Pseudoxanthobacter soli DSM 19599: one gene and its partner. The protein of the gene in region 1 interacts with the protein of each later gene in a pairwise test. Links are inferred from orthologs where the notes say so. Each region holds a gene or a part of one and is shown in the gene's direction. Other genes may lie near its edges.

The links.
Region 2: the proteins of ribD (region 1) and accC interact in binary tests that used the Escherichia coli proteins (3 or more experiments, as listed by UniProt). The link is inferred for Pseudoxanthobacter soli DSM 19599 from one-to-one orthologs.

The regions. Positions count from the first base shown.
Region 1 is NZ_FRXO01000001.1:275,560-281,519, reverse strand. The notes cover bases 1,635-4,578. They hold ribD (bifunctional diaminohydroxyphosphoribosylaminopyrimidine deaminase/5-amino-6-(5-phosphoribosylamino)uracil reductase RibD), read left to right. Parts: upstream 1,635-2,514; coding sequence 2,515-3,642; downstream 3,643-4,578. Other genes in these bases: BUF17_RS01150 (hypothetical protein), read right to left, coding at 4,519-4,578; BUF17_RS01155 (riboflavin synthase), read left to right, coding at 3,642-4,256; nrdR (transcriptional regulator NrdR), read left to right, coding at 1,816-2,277; glyA (serine hydroxymethyltransferase), read left to right, coding at 1,635-1,805. Also shown: BUF17_RS01175 (sodium-translocating pyrophosphatase), read right to left, coding at 1-28; more of glyA, read left to right, coding at 498-1,634; more of BUF17_RS01150, read right to left, coding at 4,579-5,124; ribH (6,7-dimethyl-8-ribityllumazine synthase), read left to right, coding at 5,450-5,905; transcription antitermination factor NusB, read left to right, coding at 5,911-5,960. UniProt on the Escherichia coli protein: Converts 2,5-diamino-6-(ribosylamino)-4(3h)-pyrimidinone 5'-phosphate into 5-amino-6-(ribosylamino)-2,4(1h,3h)-pyrimidinedione 5'-phosphate.
Region 2 is NZ_FRXO01000001.1:876,822-880,985, forward strand. Bases 1,313-4,164 are described here. They hold accC (acetyl-CoA carboxylase biotin carboxylase subunit), read left to right. Parts: upstream 1,313-1,986; coding sequence 1,987-3,342; downstream 3,343-4,164. Other genes in these bases: aroQ (type II 3-dehydroquinate dehydratase), read left to right, coding at 1,313-1,447; accB (acetyl-CoA carboxylase biotin carboxyl carrier protein), read left to right, coding at 1,514-1,984; aat (leucyl/phenylalanyl-tRNA--protein transferase), read left to right, coding at 3,527-4,164. Also shown: BUF17_RS03705 (DsbA family protein), read left to right, coding at 1-717; more of aroQ, read left to right, coding at 1,001-1,312. UniProt on the Escherichia coli protein: This protein is a component of the acetyl coenzyme A carboxylase complex; first, biotin carboxylase catalyzes the carboxylation of the carrier protein and then the transcarboxylase transfers the carboxyl group to form malonyl-CoA.

The DNA.
Region 1 (5,960 bases):
CGAGGACAACGAAACCAAGCGCACCCATAAGACCTCCCGAAGGGCGCAGTTCCGTCCGGCCCGAGGCCGTCGCCGCGCCTCTGCTCTTCCGCACTGTTCTTCTTGTTCTCGGCATCTCGCCGGTGTCCGGCAGAAGTCGCCGCCGGATGACGGTACGCCCGTGCCGGATTTCGTCAAGAAAACTTGTCCTTCATCGAAGATTTGCGTTCCCGGCGTTCGTCGAACCGGCCTTCGCGCGGCCTTGGGCCGCCATGCCGGAGCCACCCGGCCGCTGCCGTATGCGCTCCGAGAGGCCCCCTGCGACGACGCTTCAGGCCCGGCAAGCTTGGCGCGGTGGGCGAGGTGTGCTAATTCCGCGCGCGGTGAGAAGCGGCGTCGAAGACCTGCCATGCGGGCCTTGGCGCCGCTTCGCTCGTTTCGCTTCCGGCGATGCCGGTTTTATTTGCGATGCGCGCCGCACCACTTGCCCGAAGTCCCATTTGTTGGGGTATGCACCAATGGCCATCGTGACCGAAAAGGCCGCCCAGGCGGCCGAAGCCGATTTCTTCACCCGTTCGCTCGCCGAGTCCGATCCGGAACTGTTCGGCGCCATCGAGCACGAGCTCGGTCGCCAGCGCGAGGAAATCGAACTGATCGCTTCCGAGAACATCGTCTCCAAGGCGGTGCTCGAGGCCCAGGGTTCGGTCCTGACCAACAAATATGCCGAGGGTTATCCGGGTAAGCGCTATTACGGCGGCTGCCAGTTCGTCGACATCGCCGAATCGCTCGCGATCGAGCGCGCCTGCAAGCTGTTCGGCGCGAAGTTCGCGAACGTCCAGCCCCACTCCGGCGCCCAGGCGAATCAGACCGTGTTCCTCGCCGCGCTCCAGCCGGGCGACGCCTTCCTCGGCCTCGACCTCGCCGCCGGCGGGCATCTCACCCACGGCTCGCCGGTCAACATGTCCGGCAAGTGGTTCCGCCCGGTGCCCTATCACGTGCGCCGCGACGACGAACTGATCGATTACGAAGAGATCGCGCACCTCGCCCGCACCGAGAAGCCGAAGCTCATCATCGCCGGCGGCTCGGCCTATCCGCGCGTGATCGACTTCGCGCGCATCCGCGCCATCGCCGACGAGATCGGTGCGCTGTTCATGGTCGACATGGCCCACTTCGCCGGCCTCGTCGCCGGCGGCGTGCATCCGAACCCGATGGAGCACGCACACGTCGTCACCACCACCACCCACAAGACCCTGCGCGGCCCGCGCGGTGGCATGGTGCTGACCAACGACGAGGCGCTGGCCAAGAAGATCAACTCGGCGGTGTTCCCGGGCCTGCAGGGCGGCCCGCTGATGCACGTCATCGCCGCCAAGGCGGTGGCCTTCGGCGAGGCGCTGCAGCCCTCGTTCAAGACCTATGCCGCGAACGTCGTCACCAACGCCAAGGCACTCGCCGAAACCCTCGCCGGCCACGGCTTCCGCATCGTCTCCGGCGGCACCGACACGCACCTGATGCTGGTCGACCTGCGGCCGAAGTCGCTGACCGGCAAGGTCTCGGAGATCGCCCTCGGCCGCGCGCACCTCACCTGCAACAAGAACGGCATCCCCTACGACCCGGAGAAGCCGTTCGTGACCTCGGGCATCCGTCTCGGCACCCCGGCGGGCACCACGCGCGGCTTCGGCGAGGCGGAGTTCCGCCAGATCGGCGACATGATCGCCGAGGTGCTCGGCGCGCTGTCGCAGAAGGGCGCCGAGGAAGACTCGCTGGTCGAAGGCAAGGTGCGCAACGAGGTCGCTGCGCTCGTCGCCCGCTTCCCGCTCTACCGCTGACGGAGATCCGATGCGGTGCCCCTATTGCGGCGGTGACGACACCCAGGTGAAGGATTCGCGGCCCAGCGAGGATGGCGCCGCGATCCGTCGCCGGCGGGTGTGCGTCACCTGCGGCGGACGCTTCACGACCTTCGAGCGCGTGCAGCTGCGCGAGCTCACGGTCCTGAAGCGCTCCGGCCGCCGCGTGCCGTTCGACCGCGAGAAGCTGATGCGTTCGGTCCTGACCGCGCTGCGCAAGCGGCCGGTCGATGCCGAACGCGTCGAGCAGATGGTGTCCGGCGTGGTGCGCCGGCTCGAAAGCCTCGGCGAAAACGAGGTCACCTCCGAGCAGATCGGGCTGATGGTGATGGAAGCGCTGCGGGCGGTCGACGATGTCGCCTATGTCCGCTTCGCGTCCGTTTACCGCGACTTCCGCGAAGCGAAGGACTTCGGCGCCTTCCTTGAGGAGTTCGTTCCGCGGGGCGACGATTGACGCCCCGCCGGAATGAGGCCATGCTGGTATTGCCAGCCGACGACAATCGGGAATGACTGCGCCGGGTCCTCCAACGGGATCCGGTTATTGTTCTCGGCGGTTTTAAGCAGATTAAAAGCCTTTTAGTTTTCATGCTTTTACTCGGCGGACCCCCCGACACGTCGAGCGGCCTCGCCAGACACTCGAACGCCCCCGCCGCGGCGGAAGCGGGCGTTCCGGACGAGGGCCGACGCCGCGATGAAATCGCCTGAACTCGATCGCCGCTTCATGGCGGCGGCGCTTTCCATCGGCCGCCGCAATGCCGGCCGCACCTGGCCCAACCCCTCGGTCGGGGCGATCGTCACCCGCGACGACGGCGCCGGCCCGACCGTGATCGGCCGCGGCGTGACCGCGCCCGGCGGCCGTCCCCACGCCGAACCCCTCGCCCTTGCCGAAGCCGGGGACGCCGCCCGCGGCGCCACCGCCTACGTCACGCTGGAGCCCTGCAGCCATCAGGGCCGTACCGGCCCGTGCGCCGTCGCGCTCCGTGACGCCGGCGTCGCGCGGGTGGTGACGGCGATCGAGGACCCGAACCCGCTCGTGGCGGGCCAGGGCCACGCCATCCTGCGCGAGGCCGGCATCGAGGTCGTCACCGGCATCCTCGCCGAGGAGGCCGCGCGCGACCACGCGGGCCATATCCGGCGGGTGCGCGACGGCCGCCCGCACGTCCGGCTGAAGATGGCAATGTCGTCCGACGGCTTCGTCGGGCGCGAGGGCGCCGGCCAGATCGCGATCTCCTCGCCCGAGGCGCTCGATTACGTCCACGGCCTGCGCACCTCGACCGACGCCATCCTCGTGGGCATCGGCACCGCGTTGAGCGACGACCCGTCCCTCACCTGCCGGCTGCCCGGCCTCGTCGACCGCTCGCCGGTGCGGGTGGTGCTCGACAGCGCGGGACGTCTGCCGGTCGATTCGAAGCTCGTGCGCACCGCCGGCGACGCACCGCTGTGGATCGTGACCACCCACCGCACCGATCCGGCGCTGGTGGCGGCGTGGCAGGAAAAGGGCGTCACCGTGCTGCCGGTCGACGCGGACGACAGCGGCCGCGTCTCGCTCCCCGCCGCGCTCGCGGCGGTGTCGGCGCAGGGCATCACGTCCGTTCTCGTCGAAGGCGGGCCGCGGGTTGCAAACGCGCTGCTCGATGCCGATCTGATCGACGAAATGATCTTCGACGTCTCGCCGATGGCCATCGGGGCCGGCGGCATCCCCGCCTTCTCCGGCAAGCCGCCGGAGGCCGTGCCGGAAGACCCGCGATTCGTCCAGATCGGCGACCGGCGCCTCGGCGTCGATCGCGTCCTCCGGTTCTGGCGCAAGGAGCGCAGCTGATGTTCACGGGAATTGTCACCGATGTCGGCGAACTCGCCGAGGCGGCGGCCGACAACGTGGTCAAGCGACTGGTGGTTCTGAGCCGCTATGAGGCCGAAACCATCGACATCGGCGCCTCGATCGCCTGCGACGGCGTCTGCCTGACGGTGGTGTCCCGCGCGCCGCGCGCCGACGGCCTCACCGAGATCGCCTTCGATGCCGGTCCCGAGACGCTCGCCGTCACCACCGTCGATGGCTGGCAGCCCGGCCGCCGGATCAATCTGGAACGCGCGCTCAAGATCGGCGACGAACTCGGCGGCCACCTCGTCTCCGGGCACGTCGACGGCCTTGCGACCGTGGTCGCGCGGGAGGATATCGGCGAGACCACCCGCTTCACCTTCCGCACCGCGCCGGAACTCGCCCGCTTCGTCGCCGTGAAGGGCTCCGTCTGCCTCAACGGCACGTCGCTGACGGTGAACACGGTCGATGGCAACGATTTCTCGGTGCTGCTCATCCCGCACACTCTCGCGGTGACGAACTGGGACGAGACGGCGCCGTCGGACCGCATCAATATCGAGGTCGACCAGATGGCGCGCTACGTCGCCCGCCTTCAGGAGGCTGCGGCCGCCGCCTGACCGGCGCGCTCATCCAAAGGGCCGACTGTGAATCGAAAACCCCGCCGTGCGGCAGCACGGCGGGGTTTTCTCGTTCTCGGGCACAATGAAGCCGGTCAGGCGGCGCGATCCGGCCGGAAAGCGCCCTCGCCCGCCGGGCTGGAGCATATCCCGTTCAGATCGGATCGATCTGAACGATAAGGATATGCTCATGCTTTTGAATCTGGAGCGATTTCTTGTCGATCTGATGATTCCATCAGATCGGAAAGCGCTCTAGACGCCGTCACTTCGTGACGGAGACCGCGATCGACTGCAGGAACGTCACCTGGATGAGGTCGCCCACCTTCACCTTGGCGAGCTTCTCCTGGTGCTTCTGCTGCACGGCGCTCAGGGTATAGAGGCGGCCTTCCGGACCCTTGATGGTGGCGGTGTGGGCCTTGGCGTCGAGCCGCACGATCTCGCCAGTCACGGTGATCGCGTCCACGAGCCCGGCGCTGGGCTTCTGGCCGGGAGCGGCCTTGCCGGCGATCTGCGTCACCGAGACGCTCGGCCCGGCGCCCTTGGCCGGCTTGGCGATGTCGGCGACAAGGGCGTCGGTGCGGGTGATGGTGACGGTGTCACCGACGGCGATCTGGTTGAAGTTCTTCACCGCGTCGCCGGCCTTCACCGTGGCGAGGTTGCCGTCCGGCCCCTTCAGCGTCACCTGGCGGGTCTTGGCATCGATGGCCTCGACGGTCGCCTTCAGGGTGGTGACCTGGACGTCGGCATCGGCCGCGAGCGGCTGGGCGGCGGCCGGGAGCGCGACGAGCGCGGCGCCACCGAGCGAAGCGGCGATCAGGCCGGCGGCGGCCAGCGTGGCGAACTTCTTGGACGATTTCCGGAACATCATATCGACGTCTTTCCAAATCGAGAATTCTGGCCGCACCGGCCTGTGCATCGAACCGGTGCGCCGCCAAACCATAGACCTCGCCCTTTATCCGTCCATGTCAAAAATTGTGAATTCTTGGTAACGTCGGGTCCACATCCGCTGGCCGGATCGACTGCCGGCGCGATGCCCGGCAAACCACCGCGAGGGGCCGGCCGATGCATGGCGGCTCCTCACCCCGAGCCGGGCTCCGGGGCACGGATCGGCTGGACAAAAGGCTCCCGTCGTGGTTCGTCTCGCGCGCGGCGTCGCCGGTCACCGGACGGCGCGCCCCCGGAGGATCAGATCCATGGCCGACGATTCAGCACCTCACGTTCTCATCATCGAGGCCCGCTTCTACGACGACATCGCCGACGCGCTCGTCGAAGGGGCGATCCGTGCGCTCGACGAGGCCGGGGCGACCTACGAGCGGATCTCGGTCCCGGGCGTGCTCGAAATCCCCGCCGCGCTCTCCATGGCGCTGGTCGCGATGGAACTCGGCGACGTGGACTATGACGGCTTCGTCGCGCTCGGCTGCGTCATCCGCGGCGAGACCACCCACTACGACATCGTCGCCAACGAATCCGCCCGCGCGCTGATGACCCTCACGGTCGACGGCGCTCTCGCGCTCGGCAACGGCATTCTGACCGTCGAGAACGACGAGCAGGCCTGGGCACGTGCCCGCGTCGACCGCAAGGACAAGGGCGGCTTCGCCGCCAAGGCCGCGCTGGCCATGATCGAGCACAAGAACCGCTTCGGAGTATGACGCAGATGTCCGAACCGGCACGCCCCGTTCCCCGGGAACAGAAACCGGCCAACCA
Region 2 (4,164 bases), 600 kb from region 1 along the record:
CTGGCGGCCGATTCCGGCCCGGTGACGTCGTTCGACGCCAAGCAGCGCGCCGACATCGAGAAGATCGTGCGCGACTATCTGATCGCCAACCCCGACATCCTCGTCGAGGTCAGCAGCGCCTTGCAGAAGCGGCAGGAAGTTGCCGCGGAGGAAGCGCAGAAGGACGTCATCAAGGCGCAGAGCGACACGCTGCTCAATTCGAAGAACCAGGTCGTGCTCGGCAACCCGCAGGGCGACGTCACGCTGGTCGAGTTCTTCGACTACAATTGCGGCTACTGCCGGCGCGCGGTGGAAGACACCTTCGCGCTGATCGACCAGGATCCGAAGCTGCGCGTCGTGCTGAAGGAATTCCCCATCCTGACGGAAGGCTCGGTCGAAGCCGCGCGCGTCGCGATCGCCGTGAAGGACGTGGCGCCGGATCGTTACGCCGAATTCCATCGCGCGATGTTCGCGATGAAGGGCCAGGCGGACGGCAAGCGCGCGCTCCAGGTCGCCGAAAAGCTCGGGATCGACGGCAGCAAGCTCGAAGCGGCGATGAAGGGGCCGGACGTGGAGGATACCCTCCAGGAAACCCACAATCTCGCGCAGCTTCTCCAGATCTCCGGCACGCCTTCCTACGTGATCGGCGATGCCGTCCTGCCCGGCGCCGTGGGCGTCGCGGCGCTGAAAGAGCGCATCGACACCGTCCGCAAGTGCGGGGGTACCTCGTCCTGCTGATGCGGCGCCTCGGCGCGACTGGGATCGGGCGGCCGTCGGGCCGCCCTTTTTCGTCGGCACAACCGCCGCGCGGCGCGGCAGGAGCACCGCGAGTACCCCATTTCCTCGCGGCCCGCTTGCGCCTATAAGATAGCCGCCTCCACGGAGGCCGGTGGCGCGACGGATCGTCCGCGGCGCTTCGACCGACAAGCATGCGGCCGCTTCGCCGGGGACGGTGTCGCGACCGAGTTCGACGTTATGGCCGGCGGCACAGACCGGCCCGGCCTTTCTGGTGATCCGGCTTATGGTTCCGATCCTCGTCCTCAACGGACCGAACCTCAACCGCCTCGGCAAGCGCGAGCCCGGCATCTACGGCGCCACCACGCTCGCGGAGATCGAGGAGCGGTGCAAGGCGGCGGGAACGCGGCTCGGCCTCAGTGTGGACTTCCGCCAGTCGAACCACGAAGGCGTGCTGGTCGACTGGATCCACGAAGCGGCCGACAGCGCGAAGGGCATCGCGCTCAATGCCGGCGCCTATACCCACACCTCGGTTGCGCTGCACGATGCCATTCGCGCCGTGGGACTGCCGACCGTCGAACTTCACCTATCCAATGTCCATGCCCGAGAGAGCTTCCGCCACCACTCCTACATCGCGCCCGCCGCGACAGGCGTGATCGCGGGGTTCGGCCCGAACAGCTACATCCTCGCCCTGGAGGCGCTGGCGGCGATCCTCATACCGGATGCCGCCTGACGCGCCCCCGGATGCGAACCACGCATCGGCCCGACTTTCCGAAGGCCCCAATTTTTCCGAAGGCTCATGACAATCAAGAAACCGACCATCGACCAGTCGCTGATCCGTGAACTCGCCGACCTGCTGACGGAGACCGCACTCTCCGAGATCGAGGTCGAGCAGGGCGACCTGCGCATCCGCATCGCGCGCTATGCCCAGCCGACCACCGTGATGGCGGCGCCGGCGGCGGCTTCCCCCCTCGCCGCTCCCGCCGTGGCGGCTGCGATCCCGGTTGCGCCGGCTGCGCTCGATCCCGCGACCAATCCCGGCACGGTGAAGTCGCCGATGGTCGGCACCGCCTATCTCGCGCCGGAGCCGGGCGCGAAGCCGTTCATCGAAGTCGGCGACAAGATCGCGGCGGGCCAGACCCTGCTGATCGTCGAGGCGATGAAGACCATGAACCAGATTCCCGCGCCCCGCGCCGGAACGGTGACGAAGATCCTCATCGAGGACGGCCAGCCGGTCGAGTACGGCGAGCCGCTCGTGATCGTCGAGTGACCATGTTCTCGAAGATCCTCATCGCCAACCGCGGCGAGATCGCGCTGCGCATCCTGCGGGCCTGCAAGGAGCTCGGGGTCGCGACCGTCGCCGTGCATTCGACGGCCGACGCCGACGCCATGCACGTCCGCCTCGCCGACGAGAGCGTGTGCATCGGCCCGCCGCAGGCGCGCGACAGCTATCTCAACATTCCCTCGCTGCTCGCCGCCTGCGAGATCACCGGTGCCGAGGCCGTTCACCCGGGCTACGGCTTCCTGTCGGAAAACGCCCGGTTCGCCGAGATCCTCGCCGCCCACGGCATCAAGTTCATCGGGCCGAGCGCGGACCACATCCGCATCATGGGCGACAAGATCGAGGCCAAGCGCACCGCGAAGCGCCTCGGCCTGCCGGTTGTGCCGGGGTCCGAAGGCGAGATCCGTACCGAGGAAGAGGCCCGCCGGGTCGCCGCCGAGATCGGATTCCCGCTTTTGGTGAAGGCCGCCGCCGGCGGTGGCGGGCGCGGCATGAAGGTCGCGATGACCGAGAACGACCTCGATCACGCGCTCTCGACCGCCCGCTCGGAGGCTAAGGCCGCCTTCGGCGACGATGCCGTCTATCTCGAGCGCTATCTCGGCAAGCCGCGCCACATCGAAATCCAGGTGTTCGGCGACGGCCAGGGCAATGCGGTCTATCTCGGCGAGCGCGATTGCTCGCTCCAGCGCCGGCACCAGAAGGTTTGGGAGGAGGCCCTCGCCCCGACCATCACCCAGGCCCAGCGCGAGCAGATCGGCGAGCGCGTCGCCGAGGCGATGCGCATCCTTCGCTACGAAGGCGCGGGCACCATCGAGTTCCTCTACGAGAATGGCGAGTTCTATTTCATCGAAATGAACACCCGCCTCCAGGTGGAACATCCGGTGACCGAGATGATCACCGGCATCGATCTGGTTAACGAGCAGATCAAGGTGGCGTCGGGCGAGAAGCTCTCGTTCTCGCAGTCGGACGTGCGCTTCAACGGCCACGCCATCGAATGCCGCATCAATGCCGAGGACCCGGCCACCTTCACGCCGTCGCCCGGCCGGATCACCTATTTCCATCCGCCCGGCGGCCTCGGCGTGCGCGTCGATTCGGGCGTGTATCAGGGCTATCTGATCCCGCCCTATTACGACAGCCTGATCGGCAAGCTGATCGTGCATGGCCGCAATCGCGAAGAGTGCATGAACCGGCTGCGACGCTGCCTCGACGAGTTCGTCGTCGACGGCATCAACACCACGATCCCGCTGTTCCGGGCCCTGGTGAACGATCCGGATATCGCCTCCGGCAACTACGATATCCACTGGCTCGAAGGCTTCCTCGCCCGGCAGGCCGCCGCCAAGGCGTGACCCCGGGGCCGACGGCTACCGCCGCCCTTCCGGCGGGCCGCCGGAGCCGTTGGCGAACCGACGGGTAATTCCGTCTGTTCGCGACCGGCTCCGGTGCGGTACGCTGTTCCCGTTGCTGCCGACCCGATGATTCCGTCCGGCCGGCAGGCGTTCGGGGAGGCGACGGCATCCGGGAGCACTGCCCATGAAGAACGACGCCGTCCTGGAAATCACGCCGCAGGTCCTGCTCAAGGCCTATGCGTGCGGCATCTTCCCGATGGCCGAGGCCGCGGACGATCCGAGCCTGTTCTGGATCGAGCCCGATCAGCGCGGCGTGCTGCCGCTCGACACCTTCCACATTCCCCGCCGGCTCGCCCGCACCGTCCGGCAGGACGTGTTCGAGGTCCGCGTCGACCATGATTTCGACGCCGTGATCGAGGCCTGCGCGGAACCGGCGCCCGGACGCCGCAAGACCTGGATCAGCCGCCGCATCCGCCGGCTCTACCGCGACCTGTTCGATATCGGACACTGCCACACCGTGGAATGCTGGGAAGGCGGGCGTCTCGTCGGGGGGCTTTACGGTGTCAGGCTCGGCCTCGCCTTCTGCGGCGAGAGCATGTTTTCGCGCGAGCGGGATGCCTCGAAGGTCGCGCTTGTCCACCTCGTCGCGCGGCTCGTCGCAGGTGGCTTCACCCTGCTCGACACCCAGTTCATCACCGAGCATCTGAGCCGGTTCGGCGCCGTGGAAATCGGGCGGCGCGACTATCAGGCCCGGCTCGATGCGGCCATGCTGGGGATCGGCGATTTCGAGCGCCTGCCGCATGACGCGAGCGGCGCCGAGGT